DNA from 3 places in the Paenibacillus sp. Y660 genome. Region 1 is predicted to be linked to each of the others. Evidence: predicted binding sites of a transcription regulator. Region 1 holds the regulator's gene; each other region holds the start of a gene.

Region 1 (4,625 bases):
GCGCTGCTACAGCAACTTGATTATAAATGGCCCAGCCGCCAAACAAAACGGAAGCCGAAATTGCAGCGGTAATGATTACCGGCATCACACGTGGTTTTATCATAATGAAATTACCTCCCGCAACTATATATTGATCTTTCCGTATATCAATTCCGCTATACGAAAGTATATCATGTTAAGCTGCGAGATTCGTCCATCAATATAAGGAAACGGAGCCTTAGGGCTCCGTTTTGGCAGGCAATTTATAAGAATCAATGAAGGTTCCGTCATCAAAGCTATAGAAATCGTAAAAGGAATGCAGAGGCTTCTGGCCATCATCATAATAGACTTCCCAAATCGGTTTTCCACCAAACAGGCCAGGTTGAATTCGTTTAATATTCGCGTCTGGCTTCTCATTATTAAACGAACTTTTCAGCGTTTGCTCCGACACGGCATCATCCGCATTAATGATCTTGGGCAATTGATCTTCGGTCAGCCATACGAATACCTTATCATCCGCTTGATTTACGCCTTCAACAACCCAGCTCTCTTTGCTCCATATATGATGATATACATTATTAATAGAAGCTAGATCAGCCGCTTTTGTTGCTTGCTCCTTGGCATCCTTTATGGCTGACCACTCTGGACCTTGTATATCGCGAAAATAAATAAAGAAAAAGGTGATCAGCAGCAAAAGACTAGCGACGATCAAAAACAACCATTTCTGCAGCGTCATAAACGGCGGACGTTTTCTAGCGATTACGCGCATTAGGCTTGCAGCAAGCGATCGAAGCTCGCTTGCGCCTCGTAACGAATTTTCTGCTCATCGAGGAAGGTGCATTCGCCGTCTTTGAGTACTTGCCGCCCGTCAATCCATACATGCGCAACGTCGCGTCCGGATCCGGAGTAAACCAAATGCGAGATCATATCCGTCTTCGGATAGAAATGCGGCTGCTCGATGTTAATAGCGATAAAATCAGCCTTCATTCCTTCTTTCAAGCTGCCGATTTGATCCTGCTGCCAAATGGATTTGGCTCCGTAGACAGTACCCAGCTTTAATGCCTCAATTGCCGGAATTGCGGTTGGATCGCCTGACACGCCTTTGTGCAGCAGAGCAGAGAACCGAATTTCCTCAAACAAATCCAAATTATTGTTGCTTGCGACACTGTCCGTTCCAAGCGATACGGTCACGCCGGCACGAAGCAGGTCGGGTACGCGCGCGATGCCGCTCGCAAGCTTAAGATTGCTTACTGGGTTATGCGATACCGCTACCCCCTTGGCAGCAAGGATCTCGATCTCAGCATCGTTTAGATGCACGGCATGCGCAACGAGCGCTGGGCGCGAGAAGAAGCCAAGCCGCTCCAAATGCTCAACGGGACGAACGCCGTAATCCCTAACATTTTGCTCAACCTCAGCTAATGTTTCGGACATATGCGTATGCAGCGGCAAGTTGTAATCATGTGCTGCCTGGACAAACCGTTCAATATAATCCGGCGGACATGTATAAGGCGCATGCGGAGAAATCATCGTTGTAATGCGGCCATCCGCTTTGCCGTTCCAATCGCGCGCGAATGCGATTGCCTCAGCAAGCTTTGCCTCTTGAACGTCCGGCGGGCATAGGCCAATTACACCTCGTGTCAATACGCCGCGGATACCGCTCTGTTCTACCATTTGTGCAACCTGATCCATCCGATCATACATATCGACAAAAGCCGTTGTACCCGAGCGGAGCATTTCAACAATAGCAAGAGCGCTGCCGGCACGCGTATCCTGATCGACATATTTTCCTTCCATCGGCCACATTTTCTGCTCTAGCCATACTTGCAGATTCTGATCATCGGAGTATCCCCGCAGCAGGCTCATCGCCGCGTGGCCATGTGTGTTAATAAGGCCTGGCATAAATGCCAGCTTGCTTCCGTCGATTTTTTGGACGCCTTCTGAAAGCTGTACAGGCGCTTCCGTACCTATATAGGTAATCCGGTCATCCGTAACGACCATATGTCCCTTAAACGTTGGATTTGCATCATCCATCGTAACAAACAAACCATCTTCAATCCAAATCTGACTCATCCTTGGACTCTCCTTCTCTAACTAAATAGTAGGCTAAGCTAAGCAGCTCCTTCGTGAAATCCGCGTTATGTATTCGAATCTCATCCGGAACACGCAGGATGGCAGGCGCAAAGTTCAATATCCCCTCTACGCCTGCCTCCACGAATTGATTGGCGACATTTTGTGCTTCAAAAGCCGGCACCGTTATAATGCCAATTCTAATCTTTTGCTCCGAAACGGTATTCGCCAATTCGCTCATAGGCAGCACGATCAAATTGTTAATGCTCGTTCCGATTTTGCTTGGGTGCACGTCGAATACGGCCGTAATTTGCATGTTGTCCTTCGAGTATTTATTGTAATTGCATAAGGCATGTCCTAAATTGCCGGCTCCCACCAATGCAACCTTAATCGTCTGATCAACCTTCAAAATCTGCCGTATCTTTTCAATTAAATAAACGACGTCATAGCCGACACCCTTGCGCCCAAAATCACCGAAATAAGCAAGATCCTTACGGATTTGAGCAGGATTTAGATCAAGCTTCACGCCTAATTCTTGTGATGAAACGGTTTGAATTTCGCGATTATGCATTTCGTTCAATACTTGGAGATAAATCGGGAGCCTTCTGACTACGGCCTCCGATATTTTCGTTTGCTTCATCGCTTCTCCTCCTCAGCACTAGACGCAGCTTGACTCAACTGCGGAACTTCCTGCTTTTCTTCCGACAACCATTCCCGCATCCGTACAATCATTTGATCCGTATGCATCGTTTCGATTTTTGGACCCGGCAAGGAATATAAGAAATGCTTCCCATAGTACGTATCAATTACCCTCGTATCATATATGATTACAATACCCTTATCCTGCGATGTTCTTACAAGCCTTCCGAAGCCCTGTTTAAAGCGTATAACCGCTTGAGGAATAGACAGCTTCATAAATGGGTTTTGCTTTTGACGCTGCAGCATTTCAGCCTTGGCCTCTGCTAATGGATGATTCGGCGGCTGGAATGGCAATCGAACGATAGCCAGGCAAATCAAAGCTTCGCCAGGAATATCTACACCTTCCCAGAAGCTGCTCGTACCAAGAAGAACAGACTCAGGCGTCTGGCGGAATCGTCTAGTGAGCTTTGTACGGTTGCCGCTGTCGATGCCCTGTCCGAGTACTTGAATGCCTGCTGCGCTTAATTGATCCTTAAGCGGCTCATATACCTGCTTAAGCATCCGGTAGGACGTGAACAGCACGAGCATTCTGCCGTTCGTTTCCTTTGCAGCGTCAGCGAGCGATTTTACAAGCATATCCAAGTAAGAATCATCTACAGCAGCGCCTCGCAGCGCCGGAAAATTACGAGGTATGACAACGAGTGCCTGCTCCCTATAGTTGAAGGGCGAGGGAAGCTGTACGGTTTTAAGCTTTCCTTGCTCTTCATAGCCAGTCAGCCCGAGCTGCTCTGATGCATATTGAAATGATTTTTGCACCGATAACGTTGCTGACGTCAATACGATGCTCTCTTTTACATCAAAGAAGTACTTTTGAAGCTGCGCGCTTACATCTACAGGAACGCCATACAATTGTACAGACCGATGACGGTAAGTGCTGCTCGCCTCGATCCAAAATACCGAATCCGCAAGATCAAGCTTTATAAAGGTCCGCAGCTCATCCTTAAGACGCGATAAATCGCGAACGGCTCCGTTAAGATCGGTAATGATCGCCTGTACGCCAGAATCGTCTACTCGGTCTTTAATATCGGTAACCATCTTGTCGACAGTGCGAACTACACGGTTAAGCTCGGTATGTAAATTCTCTTCAACTGTAACGCCATCTTCCCAGCTTGCTGGAAGCTCGTTTTTCTTAAGGCGGCACACAGACTGCCCATTCTCGGTTGGACTATCCGAAGAGGTAGACGTAAAGCTATAAAGCATTTCAAATAGTTTATCCCAGTGCTCCTTAATCTCTTGAAAAATAGGAATAACCGTATCAATCGTCTCCAGCCAGGAAGCTTGGTGAGCGTCATCCTCGTACATAAGCTTCTGACGCAGCGCAGGCAAAAGCCCTGAACGATTGTCCTTGAACAAGCGAAGCACAGCCTGTGTCAAAGAAAAATAATTGATTTGCATGCCGAGATGCTTGCCAGCCACCTCTTCAACATGATGCGCTTCATCAATAATAAGATGAGAATAGGCCGGAAGCAAACGATGATCGGCTTGAACGTCCGTAAACAGCATCGAATGATTCGTTATCGTAACGTCCGCAATATTCGCTTCATGCTTAGCACGGTGATAGAAGCATCGCTTGAACCATGGACAAGCCCGATTCAAGCAAGAATCCGTGTCGCTTGCTACCGTTGACCAAAATTCGGCGCCTTTGTTGCCAAAGTTAAGCTCCTCCTGATCGCCTGTCTCCGTCTCGCCAAGCCAGACAACCATCTGTGCTGCAGTGACCGTGTCCTCAATTGGCGAAACAAGGTCTTTGGTATTTACTTTTCCTTCGAATTTGCGCAGACATAAGTAGTTGCCTCTGCCCTTGAAGATAGAAGCTCTAAATTCGAATGGCAAAATGTCCTCGAGAAGCGGCAAATCACGCTGTCTCAGCTGCTCCTGCA
Region 2 (4,625 bases), on a different contig from region 1:
ACATCCTGTATGTATGCTCCTGCACGATAAGCCATCGCAATGCCGTCTCCCGTTGCAACCTCGGGATTGGTTGTATAGCGGTAGAGCTGACCGGCTCCGCCGGAGCTCAGGATGACCGCTTTTCCTTTCACGAACAATCGTTGACCGCTTGGCTTCTGCACAATAACGCCGCAGCATTCGCCGTCCTGAGTAATAAGGTCGATCACAAAATGATCGTCCCACACTTCTATTTTCGGATTAGCAATAGCGGTTTCCGATAGCGCTCTAACGATCTCAAAGCCCGTCGCATCACCGTTGGCATGCAAAATACGCCGCTGGCTATGCGCGCCTTCCTTCGTAAGCGCAAACTCGCCATTTTCCAAATCGAATTGGGTGCCCATCTGGATCAGGCTGCGAACGCCCTTTGGTCCTTCATGAACGAGCACATCAACCGCTTCGTTCGAGCACAGGCCAGCCCCTGCAACGAGTGTATCCTGCCTGTGGTAAGCGGGCGAATCCTCGTCCGATATAACAGCAGCGATACCGCCTTGCGCGTAGCGCGTGTTGCTGTCGAGCAGCGATTTTTTGGTAATCATAAGAACGGAATGATGCTCGGTTGACCGTATAGCTGTAAAAAGACCGGCAATGCCGGCCCCGATAACGATGACATCTTTTTCAATAACAGGCAGCTCACTCAACTGCACATCGACTAAATATCTGGGAATCATTATGGCTCCTCCAAGCGTAAACGGCAAAAGCCGGCTTTGGCTTTGTTGCTTTCGTTTCGTGGTGAAATATAAGCATAATAGGAAATGAGTACGAATAAGTCTTATATTTCAAACATAGGAGTAGCGCATACTACTTCACGAGTAGCATGCGCTCCAAGGACAAACGTGCTTGATCCGCAACATGCGGCGGTACATAAATTTGAGGCTGCATCGTTTCCAAGCATTTTACGAGCTTCTTCAAATTATTTACCTTCATGTTAGGACATACCAAATATTTAGATGCAAAATGGAATGTTTTGTCTGGGCTGTCTAGTCGAAGCTGGTAGCCTGTACCGTCCTCTGTGCCTACGATAAACTCCTGGCACTCCGATTCTTTACAATATTTGATAATTGCGGTTGTACTGCCTACAAAATCGCCAAGCTCGACAACCTCAGGACGGCATTCCGGGTGAACAACAAACTGTGCGTTCGGATATTTCGCTTTCATTTCTTCTACGTCTTTCACGGTAAGCATGTCATGCGTGTTGCAGTAGCCTTCCCAGATAATCATTTTCTTATCGGTGTTCTGCTGCACATAGTGACCAAGGTTTTTGTCCGGTACCCAGATGATCTCGTCACCTTCAACCGAGTTAACAACCTTAACCGCATTCGCCGACGTACAGCAAATGTCCGTCTCAGCCTTGATTTCCGCAGACGAGTTGATATACGTAACGACCTTTGCATTTGGATGCTGCGCTTTCAGCTTGCGCAAGCCGTCCACGCTTACCATGTCTGCCATCGGGCAGCCTGCACGCTCGTCGGGAATGATGACCGTCTTGTTTGGCGCCAAAATCTTTGCGCTCTCGCCCATGAAGTGAACGCCGCAGAATACGATAACATCGGCATCCGTTTGAGCTGCCTTCTGAGCAAGCAAGAAGGAATCTCCGCGGAAATCAGCTACCTCTTGAATTTCATCACGCTGATAATAATGGGCTAAAATGATAGCATTCCGTTCTTTCTTCAACTGTAACAACCGTTCACGCAGCTCACGGTTTTGCTCCGCCTTGCGTTCCAGTGCCAGTGCTTCCACAGTAAATCCTCTCCTCTTATGAGGGATGGGGGATAATGCCCATTCCGTTATACGGCAAGCTGAACTTTGTGAATTGATGCACAAACTTAGAAAGTCGCTTACCTATAGTTTAAACCAAAAGGGATAAATTCATTTGATTAAGATTTAATTTACACGTGGTAGATGCTACTGTCAATGTATTAAAGGCCATTTTCGGGCAGCAATTTAAAATTAATTAACAAGTAGGCTATCTGATAGCAAAGTTCAACTTCATTAGGTGTTCAAAAATGAATAAAAGGCCTCCATCCATAATGGAATAGAGACCTTTGCATCTTTAATGACACTACCGCTTAGCCGGATCGTAAGGCTGTCCAAGTGCTGAAGGAGCGTTCGAGCGGCCGACAGCTCCTGCCAGTACGACTAACGTCAGAACGTAAGGCAGCATGTAGAAAAACTCAACTGGAATTTGCTTCGAGAATTCAAACAGCTGCGCGAAGCTTCTTAGTGCTTGTGCAAGGCCAAAGAACATGGCTGCTCCAACGACGCCAAGGGGATTCCATTTGCCGAAAATGAGCGCTGCCAGCGCGATAAAGCCTTGCCCCGAAATCGTATTATGCGCAAAGCTGCTCGTCGTAGTCAGCGTAATCGTTGCACCGCCGAGACCTGCGAGCGCTCCACTGAGCAATACACCGATGTAACGATATTTCGTAACGCTGATTCCGACAGTGTCCGCAGAGCTAGGATGCTCGCCCACCGCGCGAAGTCTTAAGCCAAATGGCGTGCGGAAAAGAACGAAATAGCTGACAACTGCAAGAATGATGACGATATATGTTGTTGGATAAGCAGTAAAGATCGCTTTGCCAAGCAGCGGTATATCCGATAAGAAAGGTATTTTCATTTTGTGAAATACGTTTGCAAGCTGCGGCGTTTGTCCCGAACCGTCAAATAAGCTTTTGGTTAAGTAAAGCGACAATCCTAGCGAGAAAATGTTAATAACGACGCCCACGACCGTCTGATCGGCCCTGAACGTGATGGTGGATACGGCATGCAGCAGCGAAACTAAGACACCATATATGGCTGCCGCTACGAGTCCGATCCAAGGAGACGCATTTCCGAGGCCAGCCTGAATGGCATATTCGGTAGCAACCGCAGCAGCGAACGCGCCGGATACCATCAAGCCCTCCAGCCCAATGTTGACGACACCTGAACGCTCGGAGTACATTCCCCCGAGTGCTGCAAAGATAAGAGCGGTGGAAAACACAAGTGTTGTATTAATAAGCTGTCCAATGACATCGATTACGTTCATTCTACACCGCCTCCTTCCGCTTGCTTGCACGTTTATTTAGAAAAGGCTTCAAGAACCACTTCACCAATCCATGCGAAGCAACGAAGAAAATAACGGCGCCGATTACAATGCGCACAACCTCTGGCGGAACGCCAGCGCCAAAGCTCATGCCTGCCGAGCCGTAGCTGAGGCCGCCGAACAAGATTGCACCAAGAAGTACGCCAATTGGCGTATTGCCGCCAAGCAATGCTACCGCAATGCCATCGAAACCGTATCCCGGTGAAGCAGCCATAACCGTCTGGTTGCCGAACACGCCCAAAATTTCAAACACGCCGCCGAGGCCGGCAAACACACCGCTTATAAACATCGATTTAACCATCGTTAATTTAACATTCATCCCCGCATACAGTGCCGCATCGGGATTATGTCCAACGGCGCGCAGCTCATAGCCTTGCTTCGTACGCCAAAGCACGATATAAAACACGACGATGCAGATGAGTGCAATGATCGTTCCCCAGTGCATCCGAGCGTTGTCCGTCAATTTAATAAGCCAGTCAATCTTCACCATTGCCGATTCATGAACGGCCATCGATTTCTGCTGACCCTTCTCGACCAGAAACTTCGCAATAATAAAATTAGACAAGAACAAGGCGATCCAATTCAGCATAATGGAAGAAATAACTTCGTTGACGCCGCGTTTTGCTTTCAAATATCCGGCAATTGCCGCCCATAGCCCACCGAATACAGCTCCCGTAATAATGGCAAGCGGAGCATGGATATACCAAGGCAAGTCGAGCAGAACCCCTATAATCGTTGCGCCTGTCATGCCCATTACAAATTGTCCCTCTACCCCGATATTGAAAAGTCCAGTACGGAAAGCGAACGAAACCGCAAGACCCGTAAAGATCAATGGAGTAATCGCCCGAACGGCTTCGCCCATGTTGTAAGGCGTGCTAAAGAGCTTGTCCAGCAATGAGCTGTAGGCCAGAATAGGATTGTAGCCTCCAGCTAGCATAGCAATAGCGCCGATCAATAGCCCGAGTATGATCGCCACACCTGGAATAAGGATAGAAGATTTATTAAATATTTTCTTTAATGTTTCCATATACGCTATCCTCTCCCCTCTGATGCAGCAACGGCCGACTTATTGCCAGCCATCATCAAACCAAGCTGTTGATCATCTCTGCGCTCAGCGTCAACCTCGCCCATTAGCTTGCCTTCGTACATGACCGCTATCCGATCGGATAAAGCATAAAGCTCATCAAGCTCGAAGGATACGAGCAAGATCGCTTTCCCCTCATTGCGGGCTTGTACCAGCCGCTTATGCACATATTCAATCGCGCCAATATCGAGCCCGCGTGTCGGCTGCACAGCAATAAGCAAATCAGGATCCTTATGCAGCTCGCGTGCGATAATCGCTTTTTGCTGGTTGCCCCCAGAGAGTGCGCGCGCATGAGTATGGATACCTGACGAGCGTACATCAAATTCCGTTACGAGCTTGTCAGCCAGCTTGTCCATCGCATCGTAGTCAATAAACATCGAGCGGCCAAATTCCGGCTCAAAGTAAGTATTTAAAATCATATTT
Region 3 (4,625 bases), on a different contig from region 1:
TTTGTTCTCGACAATCTCTTGGACAATCGCAGGCAGGCCCAGTCTTTCGATCCAATCCGATGTCCGCTCCCCGTACTTTCCGGTTTCCCGATAAAATTGGATGAAAGCACCCGCAAGCTCGATAAGCTCTTCATCCGTTTTCACCTTGCATAATAGATCCGCAGCTCTTAGCTTCACCCCGCCGTTGCCGCCTACATAGATTTCCCAGCCTCCATCGTTGCCGATGATGCCGAAGTCCTTAATCTCCGCCTCGGCGCAGTTACGCGGGCAGCCGTTAACGGCCATTTTAAACTTGGCTGGCATCCAGAGCCGTTCGAACTTCTTCTCCAGCAGTATTCCCATACCAATGGAGTCCTGCGTGCCAAATCGGCAAAATGTAGAGCCGACACATGTTTTCACTGTTCGGATGGCCTTGGCGTACGCATATCCCGATGGCATGCCGAGCTCTTCCCATACGCGAGGAAGATCCTCCTTCTCCACGCCCAGAAGATCGAGACGCTGTCCACCCGTTACCTTGACCATTTTCACTTTGAATTTGTCGGCGACGTCGGCTATTTTGCGAAGCTGCTCCGGTGTCGTAACGCCGCCGTACATGCGAGGTACAACCGAGTATGTGCCGTCCTTTTGAATATTGGCATGCAGCCTCTCGTTGACAAACCGGGAATCCTTCTCGTCTTCAAAAGCCTCCGGCCAAACCATGCCGATGTAATAGTTGATCGCCGGTCTGCACTTCGTGCAGCCTTCCGGGTTGTGCCACTCCAGCACGTTCATCACTTCGCGAACATGGGTCAGGCGCTTATCCCGAATGGCCGCTATCACATCCTCCCGGCTATGGGTCGTACAGCCGCAAAGCGACTCGGCACCTTGATGGTTGGCCTCAAATTGATCACCCAGCGTCAGAGCAAGGATCTGCTCTACCATCGGTTTACAGCCTCCGCATGACCGGCTGGCACCCGTACTACTCTTGATTTCTTCTACTGTAGTGAGGCCTTTATCCGCAATCGCTTGGATGATCATGCCTTTGGTAACCCCGTTGCACCCGCAAACAATTTCATCGGACGGCATAGCGGCAACAAAAGCTAGCGGATCCGTGCCCTCTGCATGCGTCGAACCCACAAGCTGTTCATGAATGTCCCTCGTCATCGGTTCATGCGCCTTCACCCATTTGAACAGCTGGGCCGAATCCGTAATATCTCCGAACAGCACGCAGCCGACGATACGATTATCGCGAAGAAGGACCTTTTTATACGTCTTATTCCAATTGTCCTGCATGCGGATAACATCCAGCCCGGAAGCATCTTGAAACTCCCCTGCAGAGAAAACATCGACGCCGGATATTTTCAGCTTGGTCGAGACGATCGAGCCTTGGTAAGGCTCCACAGGCAGACCACACAGCTGTTTGGCTAACACAGCTCCCTGTTCAAACAGCGGCGCTACAAGCCCGTAGCTGACGCCACGATGCTGATTGCACTCGCCAACCGCATATACATCAGGCGCGCTTGTCTGCATGAAGTCGTCTACGATAATGCCTCTTGCTGTCTCTATGCCGCAATCGCGAGCCAGTGCGGTCTCCGGAGCAATGCCTACCGCCATCACGAGGAAATCCGTTTCGAGCGATGAGCCGTCTTCAAACTGCAAGCTTTCAACACGCGCTCCACCGCCGATTGACACCGTCTTCTTCTTTAGAAGGAACCGAATTCCCTGCTCCTCAAGCTCCGTTTGCAGCATGGCGGAGGCGGCTGGGTCGAGCTGCCGTTCCATCAAATCCGGGAATAAATGAACGACTGTTACCTCCATTCCCAGTTTCAGCAGTCCCTTCGCGGCCTCAAGCCCGAGCAAGCCTCCGCCGATGACCGCAGCCTTCTTCCATGTACGCGCCGCTCTGGTCATTCGCTCACAGTCCTGCACGTCCCGGAAGCTGACGATCCCTTCTTTATCTACACCTGGAATCGGAAGCATAACGGGTTTGGATCCTGTCGCAATGATCAGCTTGTCATAGGCGCTGAATGAACCATCGCTCAATTGCACTTGCTTGGAGTCGATATCGATCTGCGCTGCCTCGATCCCGGCGAACAATGTAATTCCGTGCTGCCCGTACCAGGAATAATCATTCAAAATCATTTCATCGAAAGACTTGCTGCCTTCCAATAGGTAGGACAATTGAATACGGTTATAATTGGGATGCGGCTCCTTACCGATGACCGTAATGTTGTACTTGTCCGGCGCCAGCTTCAATATTTGCTCAATCGTGTTGATTCCCGCCATGCCGTTGCCGATTAGTATAAGCTTCTCACGTTTATCTCCATGGATAGTCATATTAGTTCCTCCTCCAATGCTGTCTCAATTCTCTTAATCCTTATGCTTTAATCATAAAGAGAATCGTCCGGCAAGGATGTGAATTTTATCACAGAACCTCCAAATTACACGTGCATAAAAACAAGCCCGCAGCATCCATTCGCCACGGGCTCTTCTATATATGAAAACAATCATCTCTGATCGTGCGGCACAACAGACTATCCGCCGATATGGGACATTTCAACCTTATGCTTAGGAGTTGTCTGTGTAAGTCTCGTTTCGGAATAACGGTCCATACGATTGCCCCAAATTTGAGCAATGAACGATCTTACCTCATCATCGCTGGCGCCGCCCCTGATCATACCTAGCAGATCGGTCTTCTCTGAAGCAAACAAACACGTATACAAGTGGCCTTCCGCAGAAAGCCTGGCTCTCGTGCAAGAACTGCAGAACGCCTGGCTTACAGAGGAAATCAAGCCGATCTCTTCCTGAGAACCAATATAACGATACCGTGTCGCAACCTCGCCGAAATAGTTTGATCCTGCAGGCTCGAGAGGCATTTCTTTGTGAATGATTTCGTAAACGCTTTGGCTCGGAACGACATGCTTCAAATTCCATCCATTGCTATTCCCGACATCCATAAACTCAACAAATCGCAGACTATGACCTCTTTCGCGGAAGTATCGGGCCATCGGAACAATATCCTGTTCATTGATACCTTTCTGGACGACCATATTTACCTTTACGGACAATCCGGCAGCCGCCGCGGCATCAATGCCTTCCAATACTCTTTTTGCCGAAAAACCTCTCCCGTTCATGGCTCCGAACCGGTCATCGTCCAAACTATCCAAACTCACGGTAATTCGCTCCAGCCCGGCGTCTTTTAATGCCTTGGCTTTCGACTTTAATAGCGAACCGTTCGTTGTAACAGCCAAATCTTTGACGCCTTCTATTCGGCGAATACGCATAATAATGTTGGCGATATCTTTATTTAACAGGGGCTCCCCGCCTGTAATCCGTATTTTCGAAACGCCAAGCGAAACAAAAATACGCGTTAGCCTCTCAATCTCTTGAGGAGAAAGCAGCTTATCCTGCCCTAAAAACCGAAAATTGGGGCCAAACACTTCCTCCGGCATGCAATAGCGGCACCTGAAATTGCAGCGGTCGGTTATCGATATACGAAGATCGCGAAGAGGCCTTTGAAAAGCATCCACGACCTTGGAATCTTGTTTGTTCTGATTTTCCATTGTCCACCTCGCTTCACTACTTGGTTATTTCATAAGGAAGAGTGATCACTTTAACGATCTGACCGGCTGAGACACCTTTGGATCCCGATGGGATCTGAATGAGGCAATTGGCATCTTGAATAGATACTAGCATACTTGAACTGTTCTTCTCCAACACACTCACCGTTACTTGCTCCTGGGAGTATGTCATTTTTCCCCGAATGTATCGATCGTGCGGACATCCTTTATTGTAATCGTTTGTTATAGTCGCTTGAATACTGGATGGGAGAGGATTTTCTTTACCTTGCATCGCAAGCAGAGCGGGGCGCACAAACAGCTCAAAACCAACAAAGCAAGCGCCGGGATTGCCGGATAGACCGAAGACGAGCTTCTTATTCATGACGGCAGCCGAGGTTGGACTTCCAGGCCGCATGGCCACTTTATTGAAGAGCAGCTCGGCTTCGTTCCCGTTCGTTGCAGCAAAAAATTCCGCCATGACATCATAATCGCCGACGGATACCCCGCCGCTGACAATGAGCATATCGCATTTCTCCAGCGCTGCATGAATCGTACTCGCCACTTTATCTATATGATCCGGAACTGTGCCATAGTTGACAACAAGCCCGCCATATTGCTCTATTTGCGCTGCAAGCATGTAAGCATTGCTATTACGTATTTTCCCCGGCTGAAGCGGCTCCCCCACTGCGATTAGTTCACTTCCGGTCGTTAATACACCCACGATAGGGCGCCGGTAAACAGGAACATTATCATAACCTAATGAAGCGAGCAGTGCAATTTGTCCTGGGCCGATTCGAGTGCCTGCGCCCATAAGCAGCTGTCCGGTCTTTAACTCGTCACCCGGCTTGGCAACGTTTTGCCCATACGCGACTTTATGCTTAATCCGGATACACTCATACCCCTCCTGTTGAAACTCCTCCGTTTGCTCGAACATGACAACAGCATCCGCGCCATCCGGAACCGCTGATCCCGTCATGACGCGAATCGCAGTTCCGGGAACCACCGTTTTACTTGAAACGGATCCGGCAGGCACTTCATCGATCACCCTAAGATATGCTGGATCTTGTGGAGATGCAAACTCGGCCT

What was found. The regulator Rex, encoded in region 1, represses fermentation and respiration genes when NADH is low (regulators of the CRP and FNR family bind a similar motif). The targets are predictions, from matches to a motif close to TTGTGAAATATTTCACAA.
Region 2: the regulator Rex is predicted to act here: its motif matches at 1,843-1,860, upstream of nadA (quinolinate synthase NadA).
Region 3: the regulator Rex is predicted to act here: its motif matches at 2,393-2,410, upstream of nirB (nitrite reductase large subunit NirB).

Annotation. Positions count from the first base shown of each region.
Region 1 is NZ_JBXBBJ010000002.1:62,791-67,415, forward strand. Features, by position in the region: gene AC2TDN_RS03080 (hypothetical protein) at 1-103, opposite strand, end outside; gene AC2TDN_RS03085 (cell wall elongation regulator TseB-like domain-containing protein) at 218-748, opposite strand; gene AC2TDN_RS03090 (amidohydrolase) at 748-2,049, opposite strand; gene AC2TDN_RS03095 (redox-sensing transcriptional repressor Rex) at 2,030-2,686, opposite strand; gene dinG (ATP-dependent DNA helicase DinG) at 2,683-4,625, opposite strand, start outside.
Region 2 is NZ_JBXBBJ010000022.1:15,943-20,567, forward strand. Features, by position in the region: gene nadB (L-aspartate oxidase) at 1-707, opposite strand, end outside; gene nadA (quinolinate synthase NadA) at 838-1,776, opposite strand; gene AC2TDN_RS20430 (ABC transporter permease) at 2,099-3,061, opposite strand; gene AC2TDN_RS20435 (ABC transporter permease) at 3,063-4,145, opposite strand; gene AC2TDN_RS20440 (ABC transporter ATP-binding protein) at 4,151-4,625, opposite strand, start outside.
Region 3 is NZ_JBXBBJ010000011.1:107,993-112,617, forward strand. Features, by position in the region: gene nirB (nitrite reductase large subunit NirB) at 1-2,316, opposite strand, end outside; gene moaA (GTP 3',8-cyclase MoaA) at 2,514-3,542, opposite strand; gene AC2TDN_RS14900 (molybdopterin molybdotransferase MoeA) at 3,559-4,625, opposite strand, start outside.